4 regions of the Kosakonia sp. MUSA4 genome follow, and region 4 is predicted to be linked to each of the others. Evidence: predicted binding sites of a transcription regulator. Region 4 holds the regulator's gene; each other region holds the start of a gene.
The links. The regulator PhoB, encoded in region 4, activates phosphate uptake and scavenging genes when phosphate is short. The targets are predictions, from matches to a motif close to CTGTCATAAAACTGNCNNAT.
Positions count from the first base shown of each region.

Region 1: the regulator PhoB is predicted to act here: its motif matches at 2,638-2,657, upstream of glpT (glycerol-3-phosphate transporter).
Region 2: the regulator PhoB is predicted to act here: its motif matches at 1,442-1,461, upstream of kdgR (DNA-binding transcriptional regulator KdgR).
Region 3: the regulator PhoB is predicted to act here: its motif matches at 1,512-1,531, upstream of pstS (phosphate ABC transporter substrate-binding protein PstS).

Region 1 covers NZ_CP025697.1:3,590,080-3,594,088, reverse strand. The annotation lists gene glpB (glycerol-3-phosphate dehydrogenase subunit GlpB) at 1-896, opposite strand, end outside; gene glpA (anaerobic glycerol-3-phosphate dehydrogenase subunit A) at 886-2,508, opposite strand; gene glpT (glycerol-3-phosphate transporter) at 2,782-4,009, shown strand, end outside.
Region 2 covers NZ_CP025697.1:3,042,365-3,046,373, forward strand. The annotation lists gene mgrB (PhoP/PhoQ regulator MgrB) at 1-87, opposite strand, end outside; gene C0557_RS14425 (YobH family protein) at 249-488, shown strand; gene kdgR (DNA-binding transcriptional regulator KdgR) at 534-1,325, opposite strand; gene C0557_RS14435 (MFS transporter) at 1,528-2,898, shown strand; gene htpX (protease HtpX) at 2,962-3,843, opposite strand.
Region 3 covers NZ_CP025697.1:5,428,630-5,432,638, reverse strand. The annotation lists gene glmS (glutamine--fructose-6-phosphate transaminase (isomerizing)) at 1-1,279, shown strand, start outside; gene pstS (phosphate ABC transporter substrate-binding protein PstS) at 1,584-2,624, shown strand; gene pstC (phosphate ABC transporter permease PstC) at 2,748-3,707, shown strand; gene pstA (phosphate ABC transporter permease PstA) at 3,707-4,009, shown strand, end outside.
Region 4 covers NZ_CP025697.1:1,016,746-1,020,754, forward strand. The annotation lists gene sbcD (exonuclease subunit SbcD) at 1-979, opposite strand, end outside; gene phoB (phosphate response regulator transcription factor PhoB) at 1,181-1,870, shown strand; gene phoR (phosphate regulon sensor histidine kinase PhoR) at 1,892-3,190, shown strand; gene brnQ (branched-chain amino acid transporter carrier protein BrnQ) at 3,597-4,009, shown strand, end outside.

The sequences.
Region 1 (4,009 bases), 2.6 Mb from region 4:
TCTTCATGCTTACGGGTCCAGAGCTGTGTGACATGGTTGTTGCTGATGTCAGCACGCAACACGTCATCGCCCGGCATCCAGCTCCCGCCTTGTTGAATAAAACGCTGCTGCAACAATAACTGCATGCGCATTCCCGGTACGGAGGGCGGCAGCGTTGGCAGCAGGCGCAGCGGGCAGGCTAATTGTTTATTCAGTTGGGTAAATACGTGGTTGTCCGTCAGGCCGAAGCAGGCGGGCAGCCAGAGCATCCCGTATTGCTGGCTGAGCGGAAGCAGCGCGTTATACAGTTCGCTATAGTGCTCCGACGCATCCAGCAGGCGGGCAATATTCACCGCGCGGAACTCGCTGGGGTTATCGCGCAGCCTGTCCAGCGCTGGCAGTTCAATCTCTTCGGCATAGGCATCGATGCCGCGTTTACGCAGCGCGCCTGCGGCCAGTTGCGGCTGAAAATCAAGAAACCCGCTAATGCCGACCACCGCAGTTCGCTGTTGCGCCTCTGTTTTGCGCGGTACTTCCTGCGGGCTAAGCCAGGCGCGGCGAAACGTGCCCAGCGGCGTCACGCGGTGATGCTGTGTATCAATCTCTCCCTGCAACGCCAGATTACAGTCGGCGAGCAGGGTTTGCGCCTGCTGCGCGTAGTGTCGCACCGCTTTCGCACCCAGCAGCGCGTAAGGATGCGCGCCGTAGTGTTGTTCCAGCAGGGCAATCGCGCTGTCGATGTCGGTAACCGGTTGTCCATCCGGCAGAAAAGAGAGCAGATCCAGCGAGCCGGAGGAGAAACTCAGCGCGCTCTGGCCCCGGCTGATAATCGCGCAGCGCTGCCCGCTTTCACTCAGGCGAATACCGCATAGCAGCCCTGCCAGACCGCCGCCGATGATGACCGTATCAAATCTCATCTTCTGCCTCCTTTTCCAGACCACATAATCCCTGGTAAACCCAACGCGTGAACTCGCTTTCGCGCAGGGCATTGCCCCAGGCCACCGGCTTCACGCCTTTCCAGCGCTCATTAAGGAAATCACGCAACTGGCTGAGCGACTCGGTTTCGCTGGTAACATGCAGACGGTTTAACAGCCCGGCAGCGCGACAGGCGCATAATTCACCCTGGCAGGTGCCCATGCCGACGCGCGTGCGGCGGCGTAAATCGAGCAGCGAATGGACATTCAGGTTTTCCACCGCGTACTGCACTTCGCCCGCCGTCACGGCTTCACATTCGCAGACCAGGCTGCGGTTGTGGCGATCGCTGCCGAGCCAGTTGGGTGTGCGATCGCCGTGACGATAAACCGCAGAACCGCGCAGCGGCGTTGGCAGTGAGATGATTTTTTTCAGTGTCTGCTCGGTTGATTCCCGGGAGCCAGGCAGCGGCGTGGAAGCGGTGGTGCAGGCCGAGCTGTGGTTCAGTTTTTGGCAGACCGCGTCCGTTGCCCATTCGGCCATCAGGCGGTAAGTCATCAGTTTGCCGCCGGTAATGGTGATAAACCCTTCCAGCCCGTCGCGCTGTGCGTGATCCAGCAGCACAATGCCCCGGCTGACATTGCGGCCGCTCGGATCGTCGTCGCTGGCTACCAACGGACGCACACCCGCATAGGCGCGCAGAATGCGCGTTTGCGCCATGACCGGCGCCAGTTTTTCCCCTTCGCGCAGCAGAATATCCACCTCTTCCGGCGTCACGCGGACGTTATCGATATCGGCGTAATCAATGTGCGTGGAGGTGGTGCCGATCAGCGAAATGGTGTCGCCAGGCACCAGAATATCGGCATCGGCAGGTTTACGGCAGCGGTTAATGACCCGCTGATTGATGCGGTGATCGAGAATTAACAGCGCGCCTTTGGCCGGGAACATGCGAATGCGCAGATCGGCATATTCCGCGATGCGCTGGCCCCAGATCCCGGCGGCGTTCACCACCACCGGCGCGTAAAGTTGCAGGTTTTCGCCGCTGGCAGGATGCCAGAGATTCACGCCGCTCACGCGATCGCCATGGCGAATCAACCCGCACACTTCGTGGCCGGTAAGGATTTTTGCTCCGTGCTCACGCGCATCCAGCATATTGCTGGCGGTCAGGCGGAAAGGATCAACCGTCCCATCCGGCACGCGTACAGCGCCGAGCAGCGTTGGGTTAACGCTCGGTTCTAACCGCAGCGCGTCCTGTGGCGAAATCGCCTGCGCCGGAATGCCTGCCTGCTGGCAGCAATCGATAAACTGGCTTTGATAGACCAAATCATCTTCCGGCAGCGTAATGAACAGACCATCGGTGGGTTCAACGCAGTGGCGGGCAATGCGTTTGAGAATTTGGTTCTCTGCAATGCATTCGCGCGCAGATTCATTATCGGTGACTGCATAGCGCGCCCCGCTGTGCAGCAGGCCGTGGTTGCGGCCGGTTGCGCCGGTGGCGATATCGTGACGTTCGATCAGCACCGCGCGCAGTCCGCGCAGGGCGCAGTCACGGGCTATCCCGGCACCGGTGGCTCCGCCGCCAATAATGATCACATCGTAATCAGGAGAGTTATGCATCTTCGCGTCCCTGTGGCCGACTTTCAGATGCAACCATTTAGCCACACTATGGGTGTGGTTTGTTTGATATCGCGCATATTCGAGCAAATAACGAAAGTGAAACGCGCTTTCATGCGTGAAATTAGACTCTTGTCATATTTCTGTAACATATATTGCGACAACCCGTTCTCTCTACGTAAAACTTTCTCTACAATCCGCCGCGAATAACTTTCGTTATGTTCGTTTTCACTCATTTCTGACCGAAATGAGTCTTACCGCGCCACGGAGGCCGCTATGTTGAGTATTTTTAAACCCGCCCCCCATCTTTCGCGTCTGCCGGACGCGCAAATCGACCCGCTTTATCGGCGGCTGCGCTGGCAAATTTTCCTCGGTATTTTTTTTGGTTACGCTGCCTATTATCTGGTGCGTAAAAACTTTGCCCTGGCTATGCCGTACCTCGTTGAACAAGGGTTCTCCCGTGGCGATCTGGGGTTTGCGCTGTCAGGCATCTCCATTGCCTACGGCTTTTCGAAATTCATCATGGGTTCGGTATCGGATCGTTCGAATCCGCGCGTGTTTCTGCCTGCCGGTCTGATCCTGGCGGCTGCCGTGATGCTGTTTATGGGCTTTGTGCCATGGGCCACCTCCAGCATTATGATCATGTTTGTGCTGCTCTTTTTATGCGGCTGGTTCCAGGGGATGGGCTGGCCGCCGTGCGGACGTACGATGGTGCACTGGTGGTCGCAGAAGGAACGCGGTGGCGTTGTTTCTGTGTGGAACTGCGCGCATAACGTCGGCGGCGGCATTCCGCCACTGCTGTTTTTGTTGGGAATGGCCTGGTTTAACGACTGGCATGCGGCGCTGTATATGCCGGCCTTTGGCGCGATTCTGGTGGCGATTATCGCCTTTGCTCTGATGCGTGATACGCCGCAATCCTGCGGTTTGCCGCCGATCGAAGAGTACAAAAACGACTACCCGGATGATTACAGCGACAAGCACGAAGAAGAGCTGTCGGCGAAGCAGATTTTTATGCAGTACATCCTGCCGAACAAGCTGTTGTGGTACATCGCCGTGGCTAACGTGTTCGTATACCTGTTGCGCTACGGCATTCTCGACTGGTCGCCAACTTACCTGAAAGAAGTGAAGCACTTCGCGCTGGATAAATCCTCGTGGGCCTATTTTTTGTATGAGTACGCGGGTATTCCCGGCACGCTGCTCTGCGGCTGGATGTCGGACAAAGTGTTCCGTGGCAATCGCGGCGCGACTGGCGTGTTCTTTATGACGCTGGTGACGATCGCGACTATTGTTTACTGGCTGAACCCGGCGGGCAATCCGACGGTAGATATGATCTGCATGATCGTCATTGGCTTCCTGATTTATGGCCCGGTGATGCTGATTGGCTTGCATGCGCTGGAGCTGGCGCCGAAAAAAGCAGCGGGTACGGCAGCCGGGTTTACCGGGTTGTTTGGCTACCTCGGCGGTTCTGTCGCGGCCAGCGCCATTGTTGGTTATACCGTTGATT
Region 2 (4,009 bases), 2.0 Mb from region 4:
ATCGCACATCACGTTAAGCATTTGAGTCCAGAGCAGCAGGCAGCCTACCAGCACGACAATCAGGATCAGCCACTTATATTTTCTCACTCCACTCTCCAGTACATTGTCAGGTGTAACCAGGTTAGCATGGCAACATTAAACCGCGACTAACTGTATCTCTATTCGCAATTTTTCGGAATGCATGACTTGTTTCAGTCAGTGAATCAGGTAGCTTTAAGATATGATTTAGTGTGAAGCAAGGAGCTGATATGCGAACACTTATTCGCGCCGTTATCGTTGTAGCACTGCTGTGGATTGGGCTTCTGCTGAGCGGTTATGGGGTGCTGATTGGCAGTAATGAAAATGCTGGTGGGCTGGGATTACAATGTAAATATGTAACAGCGCGTGGCACCAGTACCGCACAATATGTACATTCGGACAATGGTTTTTTCGGGCTGGCAAATTGCCCTCTGATCCGTAAAAGCGACACCGTTATCGACAACGGCTAGTGTCGAAACAAAAAAACCGCCGATATGGCGGTTTTTTTTCGTCTGTCAGAACGGATACTGGTTATAACCCATCTGTTCGGAAATCTTGCGGGCAGCCTGATGAAGCATGGCCACGTATTCATGCAGCCGCTCTTCAGAGAAACGCAGCGTCGGGAAAGAGATACTCAGACCAGCGATGACCACGCCAAAACGGTCGAAAACCGGTACGCCAATGCAACGCAGGCCTTCTTCCTGTTCCTCATTATCTTCGCCGTAGCCTTGTTCACGCACAACATCCAGCAACGGCAGGAGATCTTCAGTGCTGGTAATCGTACGATCGGTGCTGCGCTTGTATTCAACCCCTGCAAGGATCTGCGTAACCTCTTCACGATCGCGCCACGCCAGCAGCACTTTACCGATAGCGGTACTGTACAACGGGTTGCGGCGACCAATGCGCGAGTACATACGCAAGTTATACATCGAATCAATTTTATGGATGTAAACAATGCTGTCCTCATCGAGTGCGCCCAGGTGAATGGTCTCTTTCGTCAGACGAGAGAGTTCACGCATCTGGATATCCGCACTGCGGATCAGATCCACGTTTTGTAACGCACGTGCGCCCAGTTCGAACAACTTAAGCGTCAGAGAATATTTTTCAGACTCCCCTTCCTGCGCAACATAACCCAATGATTTCATTGTTTGCAAAAAGCGATAGACGGTGCTTTTCGACATCATGACACGCTGCGATAGCTCGGTGATGCCGATTTCACGCTCTTCGCCGAGCGCCTGCAGAATGCCAAATACCTTCAATACTGAAGAGACAGAATCTGGCTGCTTGTCCAAATCTGCGATAGCCATTAATCACCTCATCGCGTGTGTTTTATAAAATTCAGAATCGGTTTTTATTATAAATTCGTCGCTCAGTCGCCGCAATGCACGTTTGTCAACTTCGTTACAATTCTGCGACATAAAGCCCGTTACAAATCTGCGACATAAAGCCGGAATACAGATGATAGAATCATTATACAAATAACTGTGTGACATTAACCCTGAAATTAATATGGATAAATCTTCTCTGGACGGACTCCCCGTCCCGCTGCGCTATGGCGCAGTGTTGACCATTATTATTGGTATTGCAATGGCAGTGCTTGATGGGGCTATTGCCAACGTCGCGTTACCAACCATCGCACGCGATCTCAACGCTTCACCCGCAAGTTCTATCTGGATTGTTAACGCTTACCAGATTGCGATCGTGGTCTCCCTGCTCACACTCTCTTTTCTCGGCGACATGTTTGGTTACCGTCGGGTCTATCAGTGTGGTCTGGTACTCTTCACTCTCACTTCACTGCTCTGCGCACTCTCTGACTCATTACTGACATTAACGCTGGCGCGCGTGGCGCAAGGGTTTGGCGGCGCGGCGCTGATGAGCGTGAATACCGCGCTCATTCGTCTCATCTACCCGCACCGTAGCCTCGGGCGCGGTATGGGTATTAACTCTTTTGTGGTCGCGGTTTCATCGGCGGCCGGGCCGACAATCGCCGCCGCCATTCTCTCCGTGGCTTCCTGGCAGTGGTTATTCCTGATTAACGTGCCGCTCGGCATTATTGCTCTATTGCTGGCAATGAAATTCTTACCACCTAATGCAGCGCGCACTTCAAAGCCCAAATTTGATCTGCCAAGCGCTGTAATGAATGCATTAACATTTGGCTTACTGATTACCGCGCTGAGCAGTTTTGCTCAGGGGCAATCAAACACACTCGTGGTGGCCGAAATTGTTGCGTTGTTGATCATTGGCGGGTTCTTTGTACGCCGACAACTGCGGCTGCCGGTGCCACTTCTGCCAGTCGACTTACTGCGCATTCCACTTTTTTCGCTCTCTATCGGCACGTCGGTCTGCTCGTTCTGTGCGCAGATGCTGGCGCTGGTGTCCCTGCCCTTCTTTTTGCAAACCGTACTTGGGCGTAGTGAAGTCGAAACCGGCCTGTTGCTGACGCCATGGCCGCTGGCAACGATGGTTATGGCGCCGCTGGCTGGTTATCTGATTGAGCGCGTGCATGCCGGGTTACTGGGGGCTTTAGGGCTGGTGATGATGGCATGCGGGCTGTTCGCGCTTGCGCTTCTCCCGGGATCACCGGCAGATATCGATATCATCTGGCGTATGGCGCTGTGCGGTGCCGGTTTTGGTCTGTTCCAGTCGCCAAACAACCACACCATTATCACCGCTGCGCCGCGTCAGCGCAGCGGTGGCGCCAGTGGGATGCTCGGTACGGCACGCTTGCTGGGGCAAAGCTCCGGCGCCGCGCTGGTGGCATTAATGTTCAATATGTTTAACACCCACGGCACGCATGTTTCATTGTTGCTGGCAGGGACGCTGGCTACCGTAGCGGCCATCATCAGCGGACTGCGGATCTCGCAGCCGAAAACAGAGTAATTAATTACCAGGGATGATAAAAAAGCGCGCCAGTTGGCGCGCTTTGTATTTTCTGCCGCTACGTTATTTCAGGTACTCACCAGAACGCAGCGCTTCAATACGTTTGTCCAGCGGTGGGTGCGTCATGAACAGCTCGCTCAGCGATTTAGATTTACCGTTGATGCAAAACGCCATCATGCTGCTCGCCTCCTGCGGCTCATAACTGGTTTTCAGACGCTGCAACGCAGCAATCATTTTCTCGCGGCCAACCAGTTTTGCAGAACCGGCATCGGCATGGAACTCGCGATAGCGGGAGAACCACATAGTAATAATGCTGGCCAGAATACCGAACACCAGCTCCAGTACGGTCGCAACCACGAAGTAGATCATCGGGTTACCGTTGCTCTCTTCGCCATCATCGCGATTGCCGCTAAGGAACCCGGCTGCAACCTGCGCGATAATACGCGAAATGAAGATCACGAAGGTATTCACGATCCCTTGAATCAGCGTCATTGTGACCATATCACCGTTGGCAATATGGCTGATTTCGTGGGCAATCACCGCTTCGGCTTCGTCGCGGCTCATGTTCTGCAACAACCCGGTGCTGACTGCCACCAGCGAAGCATCACGGCGCGCGCCGGTCGCAAAGGCGTTAATATCCGGTGCATGATAAATAGCGACCTGAGGCATGGCGATGCCCGCCTGGCGAGATTGTTGCGCCACGGTATCCATCAACCAGCGTTCCATATCGTTACGCGGCTGTTCGATCACTTCACCACCCACAGATTTCAGCGCCATCCATTTCGACATCAACAGCGAAATGAACGAACCGCCAAAACCAAACAGCAGCGCCATAATCATCAAGCCCTGAACGCTGCTCGACTGAATGCCCGTCAGGCTAAGCACCAGGCCGAACACCAACATCACGGCCAGGTTAGTCAACAGGAAGAGCGCGATTCGCATCATAATTTTCTTTTAACCTCAACTTAACAAAACGCACAATGCGGTTACCCACATCGTATGGGTATACGCGCCATTTTCAAGCATCAGGGTGTCGTAAGTCACCAGAAAGACACAACTTTACATTTTGTAGCATAATGCTTACGCCAGGAAAGAGGTGTTAAAAAAACAG
Region 3 (4,009 bases), 1.3 Mb from region 4:
CATGGGTGAAAACTTTATTGCCTCCGATCAGCTGGCGTTACTGCCGGTAACGCGTCGCTTTATCTTCCTTGAAGAGGGCGATATTGCAGAAGTGACTCGCCGCAGCGTGACAGTGTTTGATAAATCCGGCGCGCAGGTAAAACGGCCTGATATCGAATCCAGCCTGCAATATGATGCGGGCGACAAAGGTATCTACCGTCACTACATGCAAAAAGAGATCTACGAACAGCCGAACGCGATTAAAAATACGCTGACCGGCCGTATCAACCACGGTGAAGTGGATCTGAGCGAACTGGGTTCGAATGCCAATGCGCTGTTATCGCAAGTTGAGCATATTCAGATCGTTGCCTGTGGCACCTCTTACAACTCCGGTATGGTTTCCCGTTACTGGTTTGAGGCGCTGGCCGGTGTGCCGTGCGATGTGGAAATCGCCTCTGAATTCCGCTACCGCAAATCCGCTGTGCGTCGTAACAGCCTGATGATCACCCTGTCGCAATCCGGTGAAACAGCGGATACGCTGGCGGCGCTGCGTTTGTCCAAAGAGCTGGGCTATCTGGGGTCGCTGGCGATTTGTAACGTGCCGGGCTCTTCGCTGGTGCGTGAATCCGATCTGGCGATGATGACCAAAGCTGGTACTGAAATCGGTGTTGCTTCCACGAAAGCGTTCACCACTCAGCTTACCGTTCTGCTGATGCTGGTAGCGAAACTGAGCCGCCTGAAAGGGCTGGATGCGTCCATTGAGCACGACATCGTTCACGGTTTGCAGGCGTTGCCGAGCCGTATTGAACAGATGTTGTCGCAGGATAAACGCATCGAAGCGCTGGCTGAGGATTTCTCCGACAAGCACCATGCGCTGTTCCTGGGGCGTGGCGATCAGTATCCGATCGCGCTGGAAGGCGCGCTGAAACTGAAAGAGATCTCCTACATTCACGCCGAAGCCTATGCGGCAGGCGAGCTGAAGCATGGCCCGCTGGCGCTGATTGATGCGGATATGCCGGTGATTGTTGTTGCGCCTAACAACGAACTGCTGGAAAAACTGAAATCCAACATCGAAGAAGTGCGCGCCCGTGGCGGCGTACTGTATGTGTTCGCCGATCAGGCTGCGGGTTTCACCAGCAACGACAATATGCACATTATTGATATGCCGCACGTCGAAGAGGTGATTGCGCCGATTTTCTATACCGTGCCGCTGCAATTGCTGGCCTATCACGTTGCACTGATTAAAGGCACCGACGTTGACCAGCCGCGTAACCTGGCGAAATCAGTAACCGTAGAGTAAACATTTACTGCCATAAAATGCGAAAGAGGTTGCCTGCGGGCAACCTCTTTTTTTTGACTTTATTTTGTGAATTCTCGTTCTTTTCAACTACTTTTTCATTGTCACAAAAATAAAATATGACTGAAATCTTACTGTGATGTTTTTTACTAATAATTTGATTTCTATCTGTTTTATCTCATGCGATAACAATATTTTCCCGCTGTCATCAAACAGTAACAATGATTGCATATAACTGTCATCAAAGTGTCCTATTTTGCTCGTCGTAGCCACTAAACAACGATTTACGATCCTTGCAGGAGACATTATGAACGTTATGCGTACCACTGTCGCAACTGTTGTCGCCGCGACCTTTTCTCTGAGTGCTTTTGCTGTTAATGCAGCAGCCAGCCTGACTGGTGCGGGCGCAACTTTTCCGGCGCCGGTGTATGCCAAGTGGGCTGATACTTACCAGAAAGAAACAGGTAACAAGATCAACTACCAGGGTATTGGTTCTTCTGGTGGCGTAAAACAAATTACTGCTAAAACTGTGGATTTCGGTGCATCTGATGCCCCTCTGTCTGACGATAAACTGGCGCAGGAAGGCCTGTTCCAGTTTCCGACCGTAATCGGCGGTATCGTGCTGGCTATCAACGTCCCGGGCATCAAATCCGGTGAGCTGGTGCTGGACGGTAAAACCCTGGGTGACATCTACCTGGGTAATATCAAAAAATGGGATGACGCAGCGATCGCTAAACTCAACCCAGGCCTGAAACTGCCTTCGCAGAACATCGCCGTCGTTCGTCGTGCTGACGGTTCCGGTACCTCATTTGTCTTCACCAACTATCTGGCGAAAGCAAACGAAGAGTGGAAATCGAAAGTCGGTTCTGGCTCTACCGTTAACTGGCCGACCGGTCTGGGCGGTAAAGGTAACGACGGTATCGCGGCATTTGTTCAGCGTCTGCCGGGTTCAATCGGTTATGTTGAATATGCTTACGCTAAGCAGAACAACCTGACCTACACCAAGCTACTGTCTGCGGATGGTAAAGCTGTAAGCCCGACTGAACAGAGCTTCTCCAATGCGGCTAAAAATATCGACTGGAGCAAATCCTTCGCGCAGGACCTGACCAACCAGAAAGGTGCTGACGTATGGCCGATCACCTCAACCACCTTTATCCTGCTCCACAAAGAGCAGGCTAAGCCGGAGCAAGGTGCTGAAGTCCTGAAATTCTTTGACTGGGCCTACAAAAAAGGCGGCAAACAGGCTAACGACCTTGATTACGCAACCCTGCCGGATAGCGTAGTTGAACAAGTTCGTGCTGCATGGAAAACCAATGTGAAAGACAGCAGCGGTAAAGCACTGTACTAACAGCTGGTTTTTTTAGAACATGGCGGATGGCGCTTACACCATCCGCCTTACAGATCCTCTGTAGGCCTGGCCGCGTAAGCATCACCGGGCAAATTCGTAAGACGTTAAACTGAAGAGTAATTTATGGCTGCAACCAAGCCGGCATTTAATCCTCCGGGTAAAAAAGGTGACATGATTTTCAGCGCGCTGGTAAGACTGGCTGCGCTGATTGTGCTATTGCTGTTGAGTGGCATCATCGTGTCGCTGATTTTCTCCTCATGGCCAAGCATTCAGAAGTTTGGTTTTTCATTCCTGTGGACCAAAGAGTGGGATGCGCCCAATGATATTTACGGTGCGCTGGTGCCCATTTACGGAACGATCGTTACCTCTGTCATCGCTCTGCTGATCGCCGTTCCGGTGAGTTTCGGTATTGCGCTGTTTCTGACGGAGCTGTCGCCGAACTGGCTGAAGCGTCCACTGGGTATCGCCATTGAATTACTGGCTGCCATTCCAAGTATCGTGTACGGCATGTGGGGGCTGTTTATTTTTGCTCCGCTGTTCGCAACTTACTTTCAGGAACCGGTGGGCAACGTGCTTTCTAACATCCCGTTTGTTGGCGCACTGTTCTCTGGTCCGGCATTTGGGATTGGGATCCTGGCGGCCGGGGTTATTCTCGCCATTATGATTATTCCTTACATTGCGGCGGTAATGCGCGATGTATTCGAACAAACGCCGGTGATGATGAAAGAGTCGGCCTACGGCATTGGCTGCACCACCTGGGAAGTTATCTGGCGCATTGTGCTGCCATTTACCAAAAACGGGGTGATTGGCGGCGTGATGTTGGGGCTGGGGCGCGCGCTGGGTGAAACCATGGCGGTGACCTTTATCATCGGTAACACCTACCAACTCGACAGCGCTTCGCTGTTTATGCCGGGTAACAGTATCACCTCTGCGCTGGCGAACGAATTTGCAGAAGCGGAATCCGGTCTGCATGTTGCAGCATTGATGGAGTTGGGTCTGATTCTGTTTGTGATCACCTTTATCGTCCTGGCTATCTCTAAGTTTATGATCATGCGCCTGGCGAAAAACGAGGGGGCACGCTGATGGCTACGCTCGAAATGCAAAGCATCGCAAAGCTGGCTGAATCGCGCCGTAAAATGCAGGCTAAGCGCCGTCTGAAAAACCGCATCGCTCTGACATTGTCGATGGCGACCATGGCGTTCGGTCTTTTCTGGCTGGTCTGGATCCTGCTGTCTACCGTAACACGCGGCTTTGACGGTATGTCGCTGGCGATGTTTACTGAAATGACGCCGCCGCCCAACACGGCAGGTGGTGGTCTGGCGAATGCCCTGGCAGGTAGTGGCCTGTTGATCCTGTGGTCGACCGTGGTCGGTACGCCGCTCGGC
Region 4 (4,009 bases):
CTTGCTGAATTTTACGTTGCATATCAGCCAGATATTCTTGGCTTACAATTTCAATATCCAGCCAGACTGGCGTGTCGGCGGGCGCATCGCGCCACTGCTCAAGCTGGCGGCAAATCTCGGCGAAATCGCCCTTGATCACCGCCAGCGGCTGCGTGGCCGGAATGTCGAGCGCGGTCACTTCCGTCAGCTTGCCGTCGCTGAAGGTGACCAGATTGACGCTTTTACGCTTTCCAGTTTCATCAAAACTCAGCGGGATCGGTGAACCGCAGTAGCGAATGTGCTGCAGGCCGCCAATTTTCTGCGCCCGGTGAATATGTCCGAGCGCAATATAGTCGGCTGGCGGGAAATTCTCCGCCGGGAAGGCATCCAGTGTGCCAATATAGATGTCACGTACGGCGTCACTTTTGCTGGCGCCAACGGTGGTCAAATGGCCGCTGGCGATAATCGGCAGCGCCTGCTCGCCGCGCAGGATGCAGGCGGCGTCATACTGCTGCTGGTAGTAATCGGTAATGGCCGCCAGCAGATGCTGCTGTTTTTCCTGCCCTGATAATCCGGCCTGGCTGATGACCATGTCACGCGGGCGTAAAAATGGAACCGGACAGAAAACGGCGCCGGGCGTACCATCCCGGTGTTTGAGCCAGAAAGGCGCGGCGCCAGCGCTGGCGACCACGGTGGTGTTCAGGTAAGCGAGGATCTCTTTCGATTCGTTCAGCGTCGCCACGGAATCATGGTTGCCCGCCAGTACCACTAACTGGCAGCCGGTTTGCTGGAGTTTCACCACAAAGCGGTTATATAACTCGCGGGCATAACTGGGCGGGGAACCGGTATCAAAGATGTCGCCTGCGACAATAATGGCGTCGGCCAGGTGCTGTTCTGCCGCATTCAGCAGCCAGTCGAGAAAGGCGTCATGTTCGGCAGCGCGGCTTTTACTGTAAAAGTTCTGACCCAAATGCCAGTCTGAAGTGTGAATAATGCGCATAGCGATTCCGTGGCGAAAATGGATAAACGCGATTATAACATTCAGGGTGTTAGAGACATTAACTGCGTGAATATTCACGCTGTCATAATGCTGCGGGCAGGGTCATCTGGCGGTCATGTTATTCATAAATCTGTCATAAAACTGACGCATAATGGCGCCGCTATACAAACAGACGACTTATATGAGAAAACAGGGCGAATTATGGCGAGACGAATTCTGGTCGTTGAAGATGAAGCACCGATCCGTGAAATGGTGTGCTTTGTGCTCGAGCAAAATGGATTTCAACCGGTAGAAGCTGAAGATTATGACAGTGCGGTGAACCAACTTAACGAACCCTGGCCAGACCTGGTTTTACTGGACTGGATGTTGCCTGGCGGTTCCGGTATTCAGTTTATTAAGCACCTGAAACGTGAGGCCATGACCCGCGATATTCCGGTGATGATGCTGACAGCGCGTGGTGAAGAGGAAGATCGCGTGCGCGGTCTGGAAACCGGGGCGGACGATTACATTACCAAACCCTTCTCACCGAAAGAGCTGGTTGCCCGTATTAAAGCGGTTATGCGCCGTATTTCGCCGATGGCGGTGGAAGAAGTGATTGAAATGCAGGGACTTAGCCTCGATCCCTCTTCGCATCGCGTGATGACCGGCGAAAATCCGCTGGATATGGGGCCGACAGAGTTTAAACTCTTACACTTCTTTATGACTCACCCGGAACGCGTGTACAGCCGTGAACAACTGCTGAACCATGTCTGGGGAACCAATGTTTACGTCGAAGACAGAACGGTTGATGTCCATATTCGTCGCCTGCGCAAAGCGCTGGAACACAGCGGTCACGATCGTATGGTGCAAACGGTGCGCGGCACGGGATATCGTTTTTCGACCCGTTTCTGAAATTTGACAGGAGTGTGACGCGTGCTGGAACGGCTGTCATGGAAAAGGCTGGTGCTGGAGCTCCTCCTTTGTTGTCTACCCGCCTTTATACTCGGCGCGATTTTCGGTTACCTGCCCTGGTTTTTATTTGCCGCGGTAACCGGGCTGTTGATCTGGCATTTCTGGAATTTACTGCGCCTCTCCTGGTGGTTGTGGGTCGATAAAAGTATGACGCCACCGCCCGGCACGGGAAGCTGGGAGCCGCTGTTATACGGGCTGCACCAGATGCAGATGCGTAATAAAAAGCGGCGGCGCGAGCTGGGTAATCTCATCAAACGCTTTCGCAGCGGTGCGGAATCGCTGCCGGATGCGGTGATCCTCACCACCGAAGAAGGGTCGATTTTCTGGTGTAACGGCCTGGCACAACAGCTACTGGGGCTGCGTTGGCCGGATGATAACGGGCAGAACATCCTGAACCTGCTGCGCTACCCCGAATTTACGCAGTATCTTAAAAAACAAGAGTTTACCCGGCCACTGAACCTGGTACTGAACAGCGGGCGCCATCTGGAGATCCGCGTGATGCCTTACAGCGAACAGCAACTGCTGCTGGTGGCGCGCGATGTGACGCAGATGCACCAACTGGAAGGCGCGCGACGTAACTTTTTCGCTAACGTCAGCCATGAGCTACGCACGCCGTTGACGGTGCTGCAAGGCTACCTGGAGATGATGCAGGAGCAGACGCTGGAAGGCGCGCCGCGCGAAAAAGCGCTGCATACCATGCGAGAGCAAACATCGCGCATGGAAGGGCTGGTGCGCCAGTTGCTGACGCTGTCGAAGATTGAAGCGGCGCCGACGCTGCCGCCCAATGAGACCATCGATGTGCCGATGATGCTGCGCCTGGTTGAACGGGAAGCGCAGACGCTCAGCCAAAAAAAGCACAGCCTGGAATTTGAGGTTGATAACGCCTTAAAAGTGCTTGGCAATGAGGAGCAATTGCGCAGCGCCATCTCCAACCTGGTGTATAACGCGGTGAACCATACGCCCGCCGGAACGCATATTATTGTGCGCTGGCAGCATGTGCCGCAGGGGGCGGAATTCAGCGTGGAGGATAATGGTCCGGGGATTGCCGCCGAACATATTCCGCGTCTGACCGAGCGTTTTTACCGCGTCGATAAAGCCCGTTCCCGGCAAACCGGCGGTAGCGGACTTGGGCTGGCGATCGTTAAACATGCCGTCAACCATCACGAAAGTCGCCTTGATATTGCGAGTACGCCAGGCAAAGGGACGCGCTTTAGCTTTGTTCTGCCGGAACGTCTGGTTGCCAAAACTCCTGCTGCCTGACGCCCCTGTCAGCTTATCTTTCCAGCGGCCTGTCAAAACAGGCCGCCATTTCCTGCTGTTTCCCCGCGATGAAACCTATTTTGTACGGGTGATGCTTTTTTGTTCGCATGATCAGCCATGTGTTTTTCTTATAAATGGAGTATTGAACTGGTTATTTTTCTTGATCCAGCATATCCATCTGGTTTTGCGATCCCATCTTGCCTTCAAACGTTATAAGCGTTTAAATTGCGCCCCTGACGTTGTCAGACCGACTATGTTTACGTGGTAAATCGAAAAACTATACTCCGCCACGTTGCGTATTAAGCATTTCCCGCTGATTTTTCGCGGTTTACACGCGTTATTGTTCGGCAGGGAAGGCGAAAAATTCACCATTATTTACAACACCACATCCACAGGCAGTAAAATTATGACCTATCACTTAAAACCACGAGACATAGTTGCTCTGGGCTTTATGACCTTCGCTTTGTTCGTTGGCGCAGGGAACATCATTTTTCCGCCGATGGTCGGCTTGCAGGCGGGTGAACATGTCTGGACCGCGGCATTTGGTTTTCTGATTACTGCCGTAGGCCTGCCGGTGCTGACCGTCGTTGCGCTGGCTAAAGTGGGTGGTGGTGTGGATAGCCTGAGTACGCCGATCGGTAAAGTCGCGGGCGTGCTGCTGGCAACCGTTTGTTATCTGGCGGTAGGGCCGCTGTTCGCCACGCCGCGTACGGCGACCGTCTCGTTTGAGGTGGGGATTGCGCCGCTGACTGGCGATGGCGCAATGCCGCTGCTGATCTACAGCATCGTCTATTTTGCGCTGGTGATCCTAGTGTCGCT